2 regions of the Desulfitobacterium sp. LBE genome follow, and region 1 is predicted to be linked to the other one. Evidence: riboswitches for the same ligand, from Rfam matches in the RefSeq annotation. Region 1 holds a riboswitch; the other holds the start of a gene.
What was found. Region 1 has a riboswitch for molybdenum cofactor ahead of DESLBE_RS21600 ((Fe-S)-binding protein). Riboswitches for the same ligand answer to the same signal wherever they lie in the genome.
Positions count from the first base shown of each region.

Region 2: linked by a shared signal. The riboswitch ahead of moaA (GTP 3',8-cyclase MoaA) and the one ahead of DESLBE_RS21600 ((Fe-S)-binding protein) in region 1 are both predicted to bind molybdenum cofactor.

Region 1 covers NZ_VLKD01000001.1:4,589,583-4,599,107, reverse strand. Annotated here, with positions in the region: gene ppdK (pyruvate, phosphate dikinase) at 1-1,747, opposite strand, end outside; gene DESLBE_RS21630 (pyruvate, water dikinase regulatory protein) at 1,740-2,561, opposite strand; gene DESLBE_RS21625 (helix-turn-helix transcriptional regulator) at 2,599-3,246, opposite strand; gene glyS (glycine--tRNA ligase subunit beta) at 3,445-5,517, opposite strand; gene glyQ (glycine--tRNA ligase subunit alpha) at 5,519-6,409, opposite strand; gene DESLBE_RS21605 (DUF2325 domain-containing protein) at 6,805-7,110, opposite strand; gene DESLBE_RS21600 ((Fe-S)-binding protein) at 7,112-7,561, opposite strand; molybdenum cofactor riboswitch at 7,642-7,774, opposite strand; gene DESLBE_RS21595 (nucleoside-triphosphatase) at 7,853-8,371, opposite strand; gene DESLBE_RS21590 (class I SAM-dependent methyltransferase) at 8,372-9,070, opposite strand; gene DESLBE_RS21585 (DUF364 domain-containing protein) at 9,086-9,525, opposite strand, start outside.
Region 2 covers NZ_VLKD01000001.1:2,068,380-2,077,904, forward strand. Annotated here, with positions in the region: gene DESLBE_RS09815 (MogA/MoaB family molybdenum cofactor biosynthesis protein) at 1-369, opposite strand, end outside; gene DESLBE_RS09820 (MOSC domain-containing protein) at 369-803, opposite strand; gene moaC (cyclic pyranopterin monophosphate synthase MoaC) at 847-1,338, opposite strand; gene moaA (GTP 3',8-cyclase MoaA) at 1,341-2,312, opposite strand; molybdenum cofactor riboswitch at 2,385-2,511, opposite strand; gene DESLBE_RS09835 (molybdenum cofactor guanylyltransferase) at 2,711-3,334, opposite strand; gene fdhF (formate dehydrogenase subunit alpha) at 3,549-6,230, opposite strand; gene nuoF (NADH-quinone oxidoreductase subunit NuoF) at 6,248-8,041, opposite strand; gene nuoE (NADH-quinone oxidoreductase subunit NuoE) at 8,053-8,535, opposite strand; gene DESLBE_RS09855 (5-formyltetrahydrofolate cyclo-ligase) at 8,564-9,166, opposite strand; gene DESLBE_RS09860 (lysine exporter LysO family protein) at 9,310-9,525, opposite strand, start outside.

The DNA.
Region 1 (9,525 bases):
GCAGAGTCTGGGCGAGAATCATTTCCTGAACGATGGGTATACGGGCCGGATCCATAAACATATGCTCAGTCCGGCAAAGCCCGATGCCCTGGGCTCCAAAATCCCGGGCCTTTTGAGCATCACGGGGGTTATCGGCGTTGGCCAGGACCTTAAGTGTGCGAATCTCATCAGCCCAGCCCAGTAACTCCTTGAACTCTTCGCTGAGCTCCGGATCAATCATGGGAACCGCTCCCTTAATGACACGGCCGGTCGTCCCGTCAATGGAGAATAAGGTTCCTTCCGGATAAGTAACCCCATCGATAGTCACTGTATTATGGGCATAATCAATCCGCAGGGCCTCACAGCCGCATACCGCAGGTTTACCCATATGGCGGGCAACTACAGCGGCATGGCTGGTCATGCCCCCCCGGCTGGTCAGAATGCCTTGGGCTGCCAAAATTCCGTGGATATCATCCGGTGTGGTCTCAGTTCGCACCAAGAGGACCTTCTCGCCGGTGTGACCCAGGCGCTCAGCCTCATCGGCATCGAAAACGATCTTGCCGGAGGCTGCCCCCGGTGAAGCAGGAAGTCCTTTGGCAATAACCTCTAATTTAGCTTCACTGTCCATACGGCGGTGGAGCAATTGGTCTAACTGACCAGGCTCAATCCGGGCAATGGCTTCTTCCTTAGAGATAACTCCTTCCCGGCACAGCTCCACGGCGACGCGGATGGCTGCCGGAGCAGTGCGTTTCCCATTCCGGGTCTGGAGAATATAGAGCCGTCCCCGCTCAATGGTAAATTCAATATCCTGCATATCCCGATAATGGGCTTCCAGGCTATTGGAGGTCTCTACGAATTGAGCATAAATCGCCTGGTTCTCATCTTCGAGGCTTTTGATAGGCTGAGGAGTGCGGATACCTGCCACCACATCCTCACCCTGAGCATTCATAAGATACTCACCATAAAGAACTCTCTCACCTGTGGAGGGATTGCGGGTGAAGGCTACTCCCGTACCGGAGTCGTTGCCCATGTTGCCGAAGACCATGGATTGCACATTGACTGCCGTGCCGATATTATCGGGAATGCTATTGATCCTCCGATAGACAATGGCCCGATCATTGTTCCAGGAACGGAAAACGGCTAAAATGGCCTGTTCCAGTTGCTTCATAGGCTCTAACGGGAAAGGGCTGCCTGTACGGCGCTGAATGAGCCTTTTATACCCCTCCACGACTCCTTTGAGGCTCTCTGCCGTAAGCTCCGAGTCGTAATTGACATTTTGTTTTTCTTTGGCTTCTTCCAGAATTCTCTCAAATTCATGATGCTCTACTTCCAGCACCACATCACCGAACATTTGAATAAAACGCCGGTAGCTGTCATAGGCAAAACGGGCATTCTGAGTGGAGGCAGCAAGACCCTCTACTGTCTCATCATTAAGTCCGAGATTAAGGATGGTATCCATCATACCGGGCATGGAGAATTTCGCGCCGGAACGGACAGAGACCAACAGGGGATTGTCTTTGTCCCCGAATTTTTTCCCTGTGGCCTTTTCTATATCTCCTAAAGCCGGACCAATCTGCTCCCATAGTCCTTCCGGCAGGTTGCGACCCAGGGCATAATAGTCATTGCATGCTTCTGTGGTAATGGTGAACCCTGGAGGTACGGGCAGCCCGATATTGGTCATCTCTGCCAAATTGGCACCCTTACCGCCTAATAAATCCCGCATGGAAGCCTGACCTTCACGAAATAAATAAACAAACTTCTTAGACATTTCGCTCCCCCTTATACAATATCTCTAGTATTCTTGATGCCGTTTCTTCAATAGCCTTTCCCGTGGCATCAATGATCGGGCAACCTACTTTACGCATAATTCCCCGGGCATATTCCAGTTCTTCCACAATGCGCTCATAATTTGCATAGTCCGCACTGGATCCTAATCCTAAAGTCCTTAACCGTTCCGTGCGAATTTGATTCAAAAGATCCGGCTTTAACGTCAAGCCAATGACTTTCTGTGAGGGAACTCTGAAAAGCTCCTGCGGCGGAGAGACTTCAGGGACCAGCGGAATATTGGCCGCTTTGATGCCTTTATGGGCCAGGTACATGCTTAAGGGAGTTTTTGATGTCCGGGACACTCCGATCAGCACTACATCCGCCAAAAGCACTCCCCGGGGATCCTTGCCATCATCATATTTTACCGCAAATTCGATGGCATCCACTTTACGAAAATACTGTTCATCCAATATATGAGTTACATTAGGGGTATAGCTGGGCAAAAGGCCGGTCTGATCAGCCAGCATCTTAATCAGAGGGCCGAGAATATCCACGGTTCGCAATCCATAGTCTTTGGCTTTTTCTTCTAAATAATTCCGCAGTTTTTTTACCACAAGGGTGTAGGCAATAATCGCTTGCTCCTTGGCTGCTTCTTCGAGGATTTCGTCAATGTGGATTTCATCCTGCACATAGGGTACCTTGCGGATTTTGGTCCGAATCCCCGAAAATTGAGCTGCCGCTGCCCGGCTGACATATTCAGCCGTCTCACCCAAAGCATCTGAAATTATGTATATGACAGGCATTTCCTTTGTCACTGTACACCTCCGAGGTCAATTATTAGGGTCCAAAAGGTCATGATTGGGCACCTAATGACCCGATCTGAACAAAGAGTTTCGTAACGTTCGTCTTGGTGAAACGTCCTATGACTTCATAGCGCTCCTCACCTTTTTCATCAATAAAGGCTTCTACAACAGGCAAGGTGTCAATTTGATGCAGGGTTAATTTCCTTGCTGCTTCGAGAACCGGTTCGTCCGCTGTCGTCATAATAATATTAGGCATCCGGGTCATAATGATACTCACGGGAACCTGCTGAAGATCGGTTTTACCCAGGGTAGATTTAAGCAAATCTTTCCGGGACACCATTCCCCTTAAGGTTTGGCCTTCCCCAACCACTGTCAGACTTCCGACATTTTGGGTAAACATAGTGACTATGGCATCATAAATACTGATGTTTTCCCGGATAGATATAGGAAGGGATTTAAAATCACCCACCCTGAGCTGGCGAAGTCGATCCATATAAGGTGATGTTTTCTTCTTCTCCTTATAAAAGTATCCTACCCTCGGTCGGGCTTCGAGGACCCCTGCCATGGTTAAAATCGTCAGGTCAGGACGCAGGGTCGCTCGTGTCAAATCAAGCTTTGCAGCGATTTGTTCCCCAGTAATTGGGCTTGAATTCTTTACGATTTCTACAATTCTTGCTTGACGTTCCGTAAACTCCAACCCTTTTCACCTCATTCATCTCTCACTCGTGTATACATATATTCCTTATACGTGCCAAATGTGACATACTAATCTGCGTAACACAGATAAATATTCCACACAATTTTTCTATTTCCTTCAACTTATAGTATCCAATTCAAAAAAAAATAACGGCGCTTCTGCTGAAATTATGCAAAAGCGCCGCAGTGGCTTATCCAATTATGCTAAGAGGCTGAGATCTCCCAGGCAGCCGAGGATGGCGACACATTCACCGAGGAGAGCCAGACGGGCTTGCTTGAGGATCTCATCTTCCACCATGATCATGACTGCATTAAATAATGCTTCAATCATGGGGATGAGTTCAGAAGCCAAAGCATAGGCTTCTGCGTAGTCACCCTTTTCAATCAGGGCGGCAAAAGCTTCCTGTCTCTGGACAAGAGCTGCAGCCAGGGCAATTTCTGTAGGATCGATAAGATTCTTAGGGTCCAAAGGCTGAGTTTGAGCCTTTTTACTGAGATTCAAGCAGCGAATATAAGCTTGGGAGTAGGGAACAAACTCCGTTGTTTCCCGCTTGGCCGCCAGAACTTGGGCCTTCCTGGCTGCCCGCGTGATCTGATTGCTGCCCTGGGCGAGGACCGCATCAAGGGTATCGTAACGCGCCCCTTGCTCCTGAAGCACAAAGCGCAGCCGCTGCTGGAAGAAATCCTGGAGAGCACTTTGCAGATCGGCTAAAGGAAGCAGACTGATTCCTTGCTCAGCAAAGTTCACATAAGAAGCAGCAATCAGCTGTTCCAAAGAGATATCCCAGCCTGCTTCCAGAATGATCCCTACGACCCCTTGAGCCTGGCGTCTTAAGGCATAGGGGTCCTGAGACCCGGTAGGCTGAATCCCGATGCCAAAGGCACCCACAATAGCATCCAGCTTATCGGCAACACTGACGATTTGCCCAGTGTAGGATTGCGGCAATTCATCCCCGGCGAAACGAGGTTGATAATGCTCGAGAATCCCTGTGCACACTTCGGGCTTTTCACCAACCATGCGGGCATAATCCGCTCCCATAATCCCTTGAAGCTCCGGGAAATCATAGACCATCAACGTCACCAGATCCGCTTTGGCCAGCAGTGCCGTCCGCTCAACCAAGTCCTGCTTTTCGCTCTCCATCCCCAATCGAGCTGCTATCCCCCGGGCCAGGGTCCGAATCCGCTCCACCCGCTGGCGGACACTGCCTAATTTCTCATGGTAGGTGACTTTATCCAGCTTTTCGACCAGCACAGCAAGAGGTGTTTTTTGGTCTTCACGATAATAGAAGGCCGCATCTTCCAAGCGGGCTTTGAGAACTTTCTCATTCCCGGCCTTGACCTTCGCCAGGGCATGATCATCCCCATTGCGTACGGTAATGAAATAGGGAAGCAGCTTGCCTTCCTTATCCCGTACGGGGAAATAACGCTGATGCTCTTTCATGGGAGTGGTGATCACCGGTTCCGGCAGATGCATATAATTCGGAGCCACTTCGCCGAGCAGAGCGGTAGGGTATTCGATGATATGGGTTACTTCATCCAGAAGATCGTCATCCTTCTCCACATCTCCCCCCACTTTAGCGGCGAGGGCATGGATTTGCTCCCAGACGGATTGCCGGCGCTGCTCCGGGTCCACCATGACAAAGGCCTGGAGCATTTGTTTTTCATAGTCCGCCGGGCTATCCAAAGTTACAGGTCCGCCTAAGGTACGATGCCCCCGGGAGGCTTTTCCCGATGCCAGCCCCACAAACTCAAAGGGGATGACCTCACTGCCGAATAAGGCAACGATCCAGCGAATGGGGCGGGCAAAGCGGAACTCCAGGTCGGCCCAGCGCATCGGCTTGGGAAAATGCAGTCCGGTGATCAAATCGGTGCAAAGCTTGGGCAATAATTGCAAGGTAGGCTGGCCCAGCTCAAATTTCCGGGCATAGACATAGGACACACCGTTTAATTCCTGAACGAAAAGATCCTTGGGCTCCACCCCTTGCCCCCGGGCAAAGCCTTGAGCAGCCTTAGTAGGGTTTCCCTCCGCATCATAGGCCGCTTTGACGGCAGGCCCTTTGACCTCTGCTGTAAAATCCGTTTGTTTTTCGGCCAGGCCTTGAATAAGCACGGCAAAACGCCGGGGTGTAGTGTAAACTTTCAGGTCTTGATAATCCAGACGCAGCTCCTGGCAGTATTTCTGGGCTTGCTCACGAAGTTGGTTCAGCACTCCCGGGGCAAATTTCGCCGGGATCTCTTCTGTGCCGATCTCTAAGAGAAAATCCTTAGCCATCTTATTCGGCCTCCTTTCCGGACTGTTCTTTGAGTAAGGGGTAGCCTAAGCGTTCCCGCTGCTCCACATAGGCCTGAGCACAGAGACGGGCCAAATTGCGGACCCGGGCGATATAGCCCGTCCGCTCAGTCACACTGATGGCTCCGCGGGCATCGAGAAGGTTGAAGGTATGGGAGCATTTCAGGACATAATCATAAGCAGGAAGGACCAATCCTTTCTCCACGATTCGAATGGCTTCCTTCTCATACATTTCAAACCAGGTTTGCAGGGCTTCCACATCGGCGGCTTCAAAATTGTAATGAGAATAATCAATCTCGTTTTGGAGGTAGATATCGCCGTAAGTGATATCTCCTACATACTCAATATCATAGACACTCTCTTTATTTTGAATATACATGGCCAAACGCTCGAGACCGTAGGTGATCTCGGCACAGACCGGTTTGCAGTCAATCCCCCCGCATTGTTGGAAGTAGGTGAACTGAGTGACTTCCATGCCATCCAGCCAAACTTCCCAACCTAACCCCCAGGCCCCCAGGGTCGGCGACTCCCAGTTGTCTTCCACAAAGCGAATATCATGTTCTTTGGGGTTAACTCCCAAACGTTCCAGGCTTTGCAGATAGAGCTCCTGAATATTATCCGGCGAAGGCTTAATAATAACCTGGTATTGAAAATAATGCTGTAAACGATTGGGGTTTTCTCCATAGCGTCCATCCGTAGGACGGCGGGAAGGCTCAATATAAGCCACTTTCCACGGTTCAGGCCCCAGGGCACGCAAGAAGGTGTTGGGATTAAAGGTTCCGGCGCCTTTTTCCATATCATAAGGCTGAGCAATGATGCACCCTTGTTCTCCCCAAAATTGATTCAGGGAAAGGATCATGTCCTGAAATTTCATGGTTAACCTCCCTATTTTTTACTACCTAATCTCTTGAGCTACCGGGACATTAAAGAAAACTTGGCTGGCAAAGGCGGCTGCCTGGTTGTCTTTGTGCTTCCTGTAATGCAAAAAACTCCCGTCCCGTAGCTTTCGCTACAGGGACGAGAGTATCCTTCCCGCGGTTCCACCCTGCTTGATCTCCATATAAGCCGCCTGGTTCCCAAACTCCTGAAAAGGCAGCTCTCAAGGAAATCCTCCTTCTTTAAAACGTGCTCCAAGTGCCCTGATCCGCTTACCCGTCTGGTTTCCACCCTGCCAAACTCTCTTAAGGGATACCCGAATCTTCCTCTCATCATCACACCATAAGATTCAATTTGGAAATAATTATAGTATGATTTGATTCTTTTGTCAAACTAAGCCGTCCTAATCCCATGCTCTTTTTCAATCATACTCAAAACTGAAGCAAGTCCCTTCGCCTGGGAGTAGTAGATCTTCTTATTATATTTTCTGGCCACATCTTTGGCATCCCACATGCTGGAATGGGAACAGACCATTTGCACGATAATCACACAATCTGTGTCCTTGATGAGGTTTTCCAATACCTTTTTGTTGTTTTTTTTTGGCACGCCGTCGTGGAAGCGCAGTTCGATATTTTTCAGCTTGCCCATGGATTTGCTGTGCCGCTCAAAATTATATCCGCCTATAATCGCTAACTTCATTTTACCAAACCCCTTCCTGTAAAGTCTGGATACTCAGTTTCTCATCACAAGGCCTAGAAAGCAGGATAACTTCGAAGTTTCCGCCATACCGGCGATATTTATGCTGGAAGTTATAAAAACAGCGGGGACAACTTGTTACGATCTTCTTTATTTTCAACTCCTGCCAAGCAGTGATATTTCTTTGGCTTATTAAACCCGAAAGCTCTCCATAGCCCAATTGGCAGGCTTTATCCCCACAACACCACTGATCTTTACCCAGAACGGCAAAATCAATTTTTCTATCCCTAAGCAACTGCATACAGACCATATTCCATTCCCCTTTTGACCTGTCAGCAAAGGGATTACATCCGGGAAAAAACAAATATTCGGCATCGGGTCTTTCCGCAAAAGTCGGTATCCCCATCATTTTCATACAATTCAATCCCATTGTTGACCAACCTTCTTTCTCCATGTTGGCGGGCTCCAGTCCAACCGATCTTTAAACGTTAAAAGGTTCCACTTTAACGAAAGTGGAACCTCTATTAAACCCAACATATTGGGAATCCACCTCCTTTTCAAACGTGAAGGCATAGCCATTTCTGGATATACCCCGAGGGCGTACAGCCCTGGCCGACCAACCATGGATGACTCTTTAGGTTGCTCCGGCTCGGAGATCATTATGAAGTTTTTCTCAATCACTATTCTTATTATATATTGGGTTTAGTTATGTTTCAATAGGTTTTGATCAGATTGATTTTAATCATTATAAACACTGCTGCAAATACAAGGCGATGATGTGAGGGAGCGCATCCCGGTTTTCCCGGCACACGGAAACCAGCTTTACCTTGGGATGACATCTTATCCGATCCGTCCAGCCGTTGCTGGCCTGCTTGATCACGCCAAGAATCGGAACCGGACCTTCTATGGCTGCTAAGATCTCCTGCTGAAAGACAAGAGCCTCCCGTTCCAGGCTGCCGCATTCATCCATCACGATAAGTTGAGCCTGGTTTCCGCCACAGCGAACGAGTTCTGCCCCATACCCATCAAACCGCTCTGTAAAGACTTGGGGGGGACTATTTTCACAAAAATGAACCACACTGTTTTCTTCCTGATAGACCTTCTCTCCCGAGGCTGCAGCCAGATAAAGCCGCCGGTTGGGAGAACCTCTGTCCGGGCCAAAGTAGGTTCTGAATCCTGCGTAGGTTACCTGGCAAAGAGCCAGTGCTTTATCGACGATGGTACTTTTGCCCACTTGGATCTCCCCGGTCAAAAAGATGTGCATTTACAGCCTCCCTTCGATTTCAAATATTCCTACAGCCTTTTGGCGCGGCAGATAGAGGGGAAAATCTGCTTTGCCTGTTTCCACAAGACGTTCCGATAGAAAACCTGCCAAATCTCCGGGGTTGATATCATGGGATTGGGTCCTGATAAAAGCCCGGGCATCTTCCTCCGACCGAAAGGGCTGGCCAAATTCAAAAGCCGTTTCGGTTAGGGAATAAGCTATTCCCTTGCTGTTCAAATTTCCCTCTACCTCTTCAGAGGTGTTTTTCTGGAATTTCCGATACTTTTCCGGATAGAGCTCTGTCTGGCTCTTTCTGCCCACCACAGCGATGAGTTTTTTACAGCGGGGCAAAAATTGTTCCAACTCACGGCTGCCGAAGAAGCTGATCAAGATAACATCCCACCCCGCCTCGATGGCATTGCAATCCATCAGCAAAGGAGTGATGTTCCTGATATTTTCGGCCTGAATTCTTTGTTTAAGTATCTCAATGGCATAGGGATTCTTATCTATGCAGGTAATACTGTCAATGGTTTTGCTCAGCTCTAAATCCACCAGTCCTATGCCGCAGCCAATATCACATAAAGAAGAGTGCTCCGCCACTTTAGGCCCTACCAACTCAGCAATATTCTTGAAAAAACCGGTATACCTTTCTGCGTCCTGATACCATCTCACCGTATTTTCATTCCATTCGAAATTCATCCTGCTCCCCCTTGCTTATTTTTTTATGGTCACCTTCTGTCCCGCGGAATATATCTTCACTTTCTCGGCCCCGGCTACGATTCGAAAAGCCCGGGCATTATCTTTAACCATAAAGCCCGAAAGCTCTTGAAGCCCATGCTCAAAAAGTACAGGAGCCAGCGGGGTCCCCGGGCCAACCAACGTGATCCGCCGGGCGTTCTTTGACAATTCCAGAAGCCTGGGCAGCGTCTTATCCACTACCGAAGCGCAAGTGATATAGACATAGTCACACTCCGGCAGGATAAATTCACTGGCCGGCAGGGGATAGTCCCCTTCCTCCGGACTCCACTCCAGAATAGAAAGATCGCAGATCGGCTCCAGAAGGCTTTCCAAATGGGGGAAATGACCCACCACCCCAACCTTTTTGCCTTTCACTTCATTCTGAGACATGATAAAGGGGTCGTTCATGCGGTCCT
Region 2 (9,525 bases), 2.5 Mb from region 1:
AGTCTGCTTGCGCAAGGCCGCTACTGCCCGGCTTAACATAGCCTTCGGAGTAATTTTGTAGCTTTCATAACGCATCACTTCAGCAATCCCGGGGACCATACGATCCGCAATAGCAATCGTCGCCTCCGGGGTAACATCACGCAAGGAGAAACCCGTGCCACCTGTGGTCAGAATGAGATCTAAGCCCTCTTCATCGGCCCACTTTTTCATAGTTTGGGCCAAAAGCTCCTGATCATCCGGAAGAATGGTATAGAGAACGACCTCGCCGTCAATCTCTTTCACCAGTTCCTTGAGAACAGCACCGGAAAGATCCTCTCTTTGCCCCTGAGATCCTTTATCACTGGCGGTTATAACCCCAACCCTCAGCATTACTCCATCACCTCAACACTATCTCCCACATTAATAGAGCCGCCTTCCAGAACACGGATGAAGATCCCTTCCTTGGGCATAACACAGTCCCCCGCTTGATAATAAATAGCACATCGGGTGTGACATTCTTTGCCGATCTGTGTCACTTCGCCCACGCCGGTTTCACCTATCTTTAATTTTGTGCCCAGGGGCAGGCTCACCAGATCGATTCCTTCAGTGGTTAAATTCTCGGCAAAATCTCCCGGTCCTACATCAAGTCCCATATCCTGCATCTTCTTGATGCTTTCCATCGCCAGCAAGCTTACCTGACGATGCCAATCCCCGCCATGAGCATCTCCTTCGATACCAAAATCAACCTTCAGTACTCCCTCCCCTACATTTTTTTTCCGCATCCCTTTTTTCTCACTTGTACAAACTGCGATAATCTTCGCCATCATCATTCCTCCTAATTTATTTTAAATCATTCGAATTTATCTATTAAGTTGTGCCCTTTAAGTGATCTTCGCGAATAAAATGCCCGCTCTTGCCGCCGGTTTTTTCCATAAGCCGGATATCGCCGATGACCATGGTCTTGTCGATAGCCTTGCACATATCATAAATAGTTAAGGCAGCAACACTGACAGCCGTAAGCGCTTCCATCTCAACCCCGGTTTTACCCGTGACTTTGACAATTCCTTCGATTTCTATGGTTCCGGGAGGGACAATTTCGAAATTCAGCTTTGCTCCGGTAATAGCCAGAGGGTGACACATAGGAATCACATTTGAAGTTTGTTTGGCTGCCATGATTCCCGCGACCTGGGCCACCGCCAACACATCCCCTTTGGCAATCTGTCCTGAGCGAATCCTCTCCAAAGTCTCCGCCTGCATTTCCACCTTACCCCGGGCCGTAGCCACCCGGGTCGTCTCCGCCTTATCCGAGACATCCACCATACGTGCCCGGCCTTCTTCATCAAAATGTGTCAGTTCCATAATTATCCTCCAATCTGGGACATAATCCGTTGATCCTGCCAGGCCTGATCATTCATATGATGTTCAGCCGGCTTATTCCAAATCGCCTGGGCAAAAACATCCCTGACCTCGTCATCACTCTTGTTGGAGCGAAGCACTGCACGAAAATCCACTTCTTTGGAACTGTGTAAGCACAGGCGCAGCTTCCCGTCAGGCGTCAGGCGAATTCGATTGCAAGTGCTGCAGAAATGCTTGCTGATAGCGCTGATAAAGCCCACACTGCCCTTAAAACCCTCTGAAGTGATATATTCCGCAGGACCTCCTCCTTGAATATCGTGAGTGGCTTTAAGGCCTTCTAAACCCAGTATCGCTTTCATCTCATCGATAGATACAAAATCACTGCGTTTATCCGAGCTGATCCCGATAGGCATCAATTCGATAAAGCGAACATGAAGTGGATAGTCACGAGCTAATTCCATAAAACGGGGCAGCTCATGGCTATTGAAATCACGAACCACCACCACATTGAGTTTAACCGGATGCAGCCCTACTTCGAGAGAGCGGTGTATTCCCTGAAAGACTTTCTTAATATCCCCACCACGGGTAAGTTCCCGGAACCTATCTTCATTGAAAGTATCCAGGCTTATATTGACCCGATTAACTCCCGCCTTTTTCAGATCTTCCGCCATGTCCGCAAGAAGTATCCCATTGGTGGTCAGCATCAAATCTTCCACTCCTGGAATTTGCGAGGCATTCTGCAAAAATTCCAGAACTCCGGCCCTGATTAAGGGTTCCCCGCCGGTGATGCGGAACCGTCTAAAGCCCAATGTGGTGCTAATCCGCATGACACGCAATATTTCCTCATAGGTTAAGATGCGCTCATGAGGAATCCATTGGACTCCTTCAGCGGGCATGCAATATTTACATCGTAAATTGCAGCGATCTGTAATGGAAATCCTCAGGTATTCGATCTGGCGCCGATATTGATCTTGCATAGATTCCCCTCACCTTCACGTTCATTATTCCACAAAATAAATAAGCCCCACGGTCTGTAAAACCGCGGAGCTCCCGCATACCCTACAGACTCCTTTCCAAATGGGAGGCATTACTGTTTCCAATAATACCCGGTGCAGAATGCACGACTGGTAAACCATAGCTAACTTTAGGTTTCCAGTTTCGGAGCACATAAACATATTCTATTTGCTCATTATTCCATGTTTCAAAATAATTATAGCAGAATGAATGTAACTACTTGTAGTATACACCATTTTGGAGATTGCCAAAAGAGTTCAAAGCAATAATATTTCTTAATCCTTATTAATATTTCTTAATATATTCCAGATAAATAACATTTTTTCCATTAAAAATAATAAAGAATGTTCTTTTTACAGCATTAAATACTATGACTATTGTGTTGCCGCAGCTCCAGGCACTCCTGAGGGGTATTCATATTGCTTAAAAAAAGATGTATTGCGGGAAAATCCCGGAAATCCTTCTCCCTTAGATAACGCACTCTGCTGTATTGCTGAACAAGTTTTGTCAGTTTAAGATGCTTTGCCTTTAAGCTCTCGGCAAGCAAGGGGAGGCAATTCTTGTGGTAAAAAGCATGAAGAGGGTGAACTACACCCTCAATCTCGGGGACTAAAATATCCTCGCCTTTAATTTCTTCAGCCATAAATCGAATCACCTCTGTATTCAAAAAAGGCATATCGCAAGCAGCAAAAAATGCATAATCATAACGGGCTTCCCGCAGGCATGCTTCCAGTCCACCTAATGGCCCATGATCCGGATAATTATCCTTGATCACCTTTACTCCATAGTCAGCGTAAAGCTCCGGATGATTGCTGCTAATCATCACTTCCGCAAAAACCGCATTGAAGACAGCTAAGCTGTGTTCGATAAGCGGTGCCCCATCCCATTCAATAAAAGCCTTGTTGCAACCCATGCGGGAACTTTTCCCACCGGCCAGAATAATCCCGGTCATCGGCAGAAGGGTTTGTCCATAATCAGCACCCATATCCTATGTCTCCCTTATCTCTATCAACGTTTAAGCTTTTGTCTTATATTGTAACACAGATAGCGAAAACATGCCTAGGGTGGAGCTCTAGAAGGTTTTAACCATTGCTGCCTTTTTTCTGTAACAAAAAGAGAGTGCCCTACGCTATATACTGGATATAGCCAGGCACTCTCCTATTCTTATCCACTTCGAGGATAGGCCAACTGCGCTTAAATTACTTCAAAGCTTCCACACGCACACCACAGACCTTATATTCGTAGGTCTTGGTTACTTTATCATACGCCCCATTGGTTAAGACATTGGTCGGTGACTCCCTATAGTGCAGGGTCATAAAGAGCACCCCTGGCGGAACTCGTTTGGTTACCCAAACCTTGGTCACTACCTCACCGCGGCGGGAAACTACCTTGATTTTCTCACCATCCTGAATCCCCAATCGCCGGGCGTCCTTAGGATTAAGCTCAGCCAATTCCTCGGGGGCATGCTCATCCAGCGCCGCCGAGAAACGGGTGGAGATGTTATAATGCTGCAGCTTGCGACCCGTGGTCAGCAGGAATGGGTACTCTTCATCGGGCAGCTCATCCGGCAGTTGATGCTCAATCACCGTGAACACGCCTTTGCCGCGGGTAAATTTCCCTTGGTGCAGGAACTTCGTGCCCGGATGCTCGGCGTGGGGAACCGGCCATTGCAGGCCTTTTTTGCCCAGACGCTCATAGGTAACACCAGCAAACTGCGGTGCCAAGGAGGCAACCTCCAGCATGATCTCTGCAGGCGATGGGTAAGCCATCGAGTACCCCATCCGGTTGGCAAGCTCGCAAATGATTTCCCAGTCCGCCTTCGTATTGGCGATCGGCTTAATCGCCCGGTTAACCCGTTGTACCCGACGCTCGGTATTGGTGAAAGTACCGTCCTTTTCCGCAAAGCTGGCCCCCGGTAAAATAACATCGGCCAATTCGGCAGTCTCAGACATAAAGATGTTCTGAACAACCAGGAAGTCCAAGGCCTTCAGGCCTTTACGCACATGATTGGCATCGGCATCGGTCAGTACAGGATCTTCGCCCATGATATACATGGCCCGCAATTCCTTCTTGACCGCTGAATCAAACATATCCGGAATCATGAAGCCCTGATTGGGATTAAGGGAAACTCCCCAGGCCTCTTCAAACTTAGCCCGTGCCTCTGGGTTGGTAACACTCTGATAGCCGGGGTAAACATTGGGCAGAGCTCCCATGTCGCAAGCTCCCTGCACATTGTTCTGCCCCCGCAGCGGGTTGACCCCGGAGCTTTCTTTGCCGATATTTCCGGTCAGCATGGCCAGATTGGCCAGGGACATAACATTATCCGTACCACAAACATGTTCCGTGATTCCCAGGGTGTAGAAAATCTGAGCTCGCTCCACACTGGTGTAGAGACGGGCAGCTTCTGCCATCAGCTCCACGGGAACTCCAGTGATTTTGCTGACTTCTTCCGGCGGGAATTTCTTGAGATTTTCCCGGAGTTCCTGATAGCCTTCGGTTCGCTCCTCAATAAAGGCACGATCCTCCCAGCCGTTCTCGACAATGATGTTCATGATCCCGTTGATCAGGGCAATATCCGTACCTGGTTTCAATCTCATCCAGATATGAGCATCCCTGGCCAGTTCGATCTCCCGCGGATCAGCTACAATAAGCTTGGCTCCCCGGGCCAGAGCCTGCTTCATCTTGGTGCCGATAATCGGATGGGCTTCTGTAGTATTGGAACCAATCACAAACATGACTTCGGCATTAGGGATTTCGTTGATAGAATTAGTCATCGCTCCTGAACCAAATGAAGTGGCAAGACCTGCCACAGTGGGAGCGTGTCAGGTACGGGCGCAGTGATCAACATTATTGGTTCCGATCACTGCGCGCATAAATTTTTGCATCAGGTAATTTTCTTCATTGGTACAGCGGGCCGAACTGAGTGCCGCAAAAGAATCCGGTCCATAGTCCTCTTTAATCTGGGAGAACTTTGCGGCAATTAAATCAAGGGCTTCATCCCAGCCTGCCGGGACGAATTCTCCATCCTTTTTAATCAAGGGAGTGGTCAGGCGCTGAGGGCTGTGGATCAAATCCATGCCAAAACGGCCCTTGACACAAAGGGCTTTACCGTTCACCGGTGACTCCGGATTGGAGGTTACCCCGATCACTTTGCCATTGCTGACATTCAGGTCAAAATTACAGCCTGTGCCGCAGAAAGGGCAGGTGGTCTGTACTTTTTCGATGTTCCAGGCCCGAGCCTGGCCGACCATCTTTTTCTCCACCAAGGCTCCCACTGGGCAAACCGAAACACAGGAACCGCAGAAAACGCATTCCGATTCACTATAAGGAACATCAAAGGCCGGTCCCACCTGGGAGTCAAACCCCCGTTTAAAGAAATCCAACACACTTCGCCCCTGAATCTCTTCACAGGCCCGCACACATTTGCCGCAGAGAATGCATTTATTCGGATCTCTGAGAATAAAGGGGTTGCTGTCATCAAGGGGCAGCTCACGCCGTTCTCCCCGGTAATCTTCGCCAGTCACACCATATTCATAGGCATACTGAGCCAGCGCACAGTCTCCCATTTTCTGACAGGTCATGCAATCCAAAGGGTGGTTCGCCACTAAGAGCTCCAGAATCACCTTGCGGGACTTGCGCACCTTTGGTGTCTGGGTCTTCACAACCATCCCCTGGGTCACCTGGGTAACGCAGGAAGGCGGCAGATTGCGCATACCTGCGATCTCAACAATACAGAGACGGCAAGCTCCGACATTGGTGAGTTCCGGATCCTGGCAAAGGGTTGGAATCGGAATATCGTGCATACGGCATGCTTCCAAGACCGTGCTCCCTTTGGGTACGACAACTTCTTTTTCGTCAATAGTTAAGTTAAGCCATTCCACTAAATCCACTCCTCCTTCTAGGCCCGGATAACCGCGCCAAATTTGCAGGAATCCATACAACTTCCACAGCGGATACATCTTTCCCCATCGATCACATAGGGGGTATTCTTATTGCCGCTGATACAGTTAGCCGGGCAATTTCTGGCACATAGTCCGCATTTTTTGCATTTTTCGGCATCGATAGAGTAGGTCAGAAGTTCACTGCAGACTCCGGCCCGGCATTTTTTGGCGTGGATATGCTCCTCGAACTCTTCCCGGAAATACTTTAAGGTAGCCAGGATAGGGTTGGGCGCATTCTGACCTAAGCCGCACAGTGAAGTTTCCTTAACTGTATAAGCCAGGGTTTCCAGTTTTTCAATATCATCCTCCCGGCCTTCACCGCGGGTGATGCGGTCAAGAATCTCCCACATCCGTTTATTCCCTTCGCGGCAGGGGGTACATTTTCCGCAGGACTCGCTCTGGGAAAAGTTCAGGAAAAAGCGGGCAATATCCACCATACAAGTGGTTTCGTCCATGATAACCAGACCACCGGAACCTACCATAGCACCGGCCTTAGTTAAGGTATCATAATCTACAGGGAGATCCAGCATATCTTCCGGCAGGCATCCCCCCGAGGGGCCGCCGATTTGAACCGCTTTGAACTTTTTACCATCTTTGATGCCGCCGCCGATATCGAAGATAATATCTCTTAAGGGCATTCCCATGGGAACTTCAACCAATCCTGTGTTGTTAACCTTACCTGTTAGAGCAAAAATCTTGGTCCCCTTGCTCTTCTCCGTTCCGTACTGGGCATACCATTGGGCTCCGTTTCTCAAGATATGAGGAATATTGGACCAGGTCTCAACATTATTGATATTGGTGGGCTTCCCCCATAATCCACTTTGGGCCGGGAAAGGAGGCCGCACACGAGGCATACCGCGTTTGCCCTCGATAGATGCCATCAAAGCGGTTTCCTCACCGCAGACAAAGGCTCCGGCTCCGGCGTTGATTTTTAAATGAAAATTAAATCCGGAACCCAGGATGTTATTCCCTAAGAATCCCGCTTCTTCTGCTTGTTTGATGGCAATTTGCAGGTTCTTGATCGCCAGGGGGTACTCTGCTCGGCAATAAACATAGCCCTCATCAGCACCAATGGCATAAGCGCCGATCAGCATACCTTCAATGATCGCGTGAGGATCTCCCTCGAGAAGACCGCGATCCATAAACGCACCCGGATCTCCTTCGTCAGCGTTGCAAATCACATATTTTTTATCAGATGGGGTAGCCCTGCATAAGCTCCATTTCAGACCGGTTGAGAAACCGGCCCCTCCCCGGCCACGCAAGCCGGATTCCTTGACCTCCTCCACAATGGCCTCCGGAGCCATCGTAAGGGCTTTTTTCAAGCCTTCATAGCCTTTGTGAGCCAGATAGTCATCAAGTTTGGTGGGATCGATAAATCCACAATTTTTAAGAGCAATACGAGTTTGCTTAGCAAAAAAGCTGATGTCCTCATAACTTAAAGCAGGTTCCCCCGACTGAGGATCCACATAGAACAGGCGCTCCACTTTTTCCCCTTGAGCTAATTCCTTCTCTACCAGTTCCGGAATATCTTCCGGCTGAATTCTCCGGTAGAATCTTTGGGCAGGTTCAATAACTAAAGTCGGCCCTTGCTCACAAAAACCACGGCAACCCGTGGCAATGAGCTCCACATCTTTTGCTAACCCTTGACGTTCTATCTCCACGTTCATTAAGTCGATGATTGTATTAGCTCCTGAAGAGATACAGCCTGTGCCTGCACAGATAAAAACCTGTTTTTTAGCTTCTGTGTTCATCCCTATTCCCCCTACTTATACTCTGCCAGGATTCCTGGGATTTGATCTGCATTCAATCTTCCGTGGACATTCCCATTAATGGACATAACGGGAGCCAATCCACAGGCTCCAATACAGTTGACGATCTCTAAAGTAAAGCGCCCGTCTTCCGTGGTCTGCCCATCTTTAATCTTTGTATCCTTCTCTATGGCTTCCAGAACTTTAGCGCCTCCGCGAACATGGCAGGCCGTACCTAAGCAGACACTAATCACATTGCGCCCCATAGGGTTAAGGCGAAATTGAGCATAAAATGTAACGACTCCATAAACCTTAGCTGAAGGTATGCCCAGCCCCCTGCTGATGTGCTTGATCACATGTTCAGGCAAATACCCATAAAGCCCTTGCGCTTCCTGCAAAACAGGAATAAGCGCCCCTTTCTCCCGCTTATGATGAGCTAATATCTGATCCAATTGCTCCTCTTTAGGATCAACTAACTCTTTACACTCCTCACACAAAATAGTTCTCCTCCCTTTTCCACTAAATTCAAAGCGTTTCCTTAAAACGCATGGCACCTTGTTCAGTGATCAACATATCTACCTTCTTATCGTAAACTTCAACTGGGATTCTGTCCACAATCTGGCAGTGAAAAGCGAGAGCAATCTTAGGCGTCCCTTCTCTTACCCTTTCGAAAAACCGATCATAATATCCGCCCCCATAGCCAAGGCGATTTCCCTGCCCATCAAAGGCGGCCCCAGGAACAAAGATACCGTCGATCTCCAAAGGATCTACCTCAGTGAGTTCTTGCTTTTTGGGCTCACGGATCCCCCACATTCCCGACTCAATATCTTTTGCCAAATCTCCGATAAGTGCCGGTATAAGCACCCCTTTAGGGGCACATCGCGGCAATACCAACCGCTTCCCCAAGTCCAGGACCTTCTGGGCCAGCTCAGTCGTCTCTACCTCATCACGGAAATTCATAAACAGCATGATAGTGCCTGCTTCCTGAAACTCACGGGTCTGAGTCACGATAGCCCGAATCCTTTGGCTTTTAGAAGCCCGTTCTTCCGGTGTCAACGCTGATCGCAGGGACAGTACATGTTCCCGCAATAACCGCTTCTCCTCAGACACCTTTCCATCCTCCTTCATATCCCCTGCTAAAACAAAAGCAGCTCTTCCATTTTATCGAAAATTCAGTCAATCCTACTAATGGATTCGTCAAAGATTAAAATATTCCTTCTCCAAACTTCGATAAAAATACTTTAACTGCTCACTATGCTTGCTAATTAAGGTTAACCCAAAACCAAAGGCACCAAAACAGGAACTAAAAGAGATAAAGAAAGACCGCTTATGATAGCTACTATACTGACACCTTTAGGTCCCACCGCCACCAAGAGAGGAAGTGTGGAGTCCATAGCTGTTGCCCCACTGGGAGCAACAAGAGCCAGCGGCCCAACTCTCCTGGCTAAAAAGGGGGCAAATATTATGGCTAAAACCTCTCTGAATAT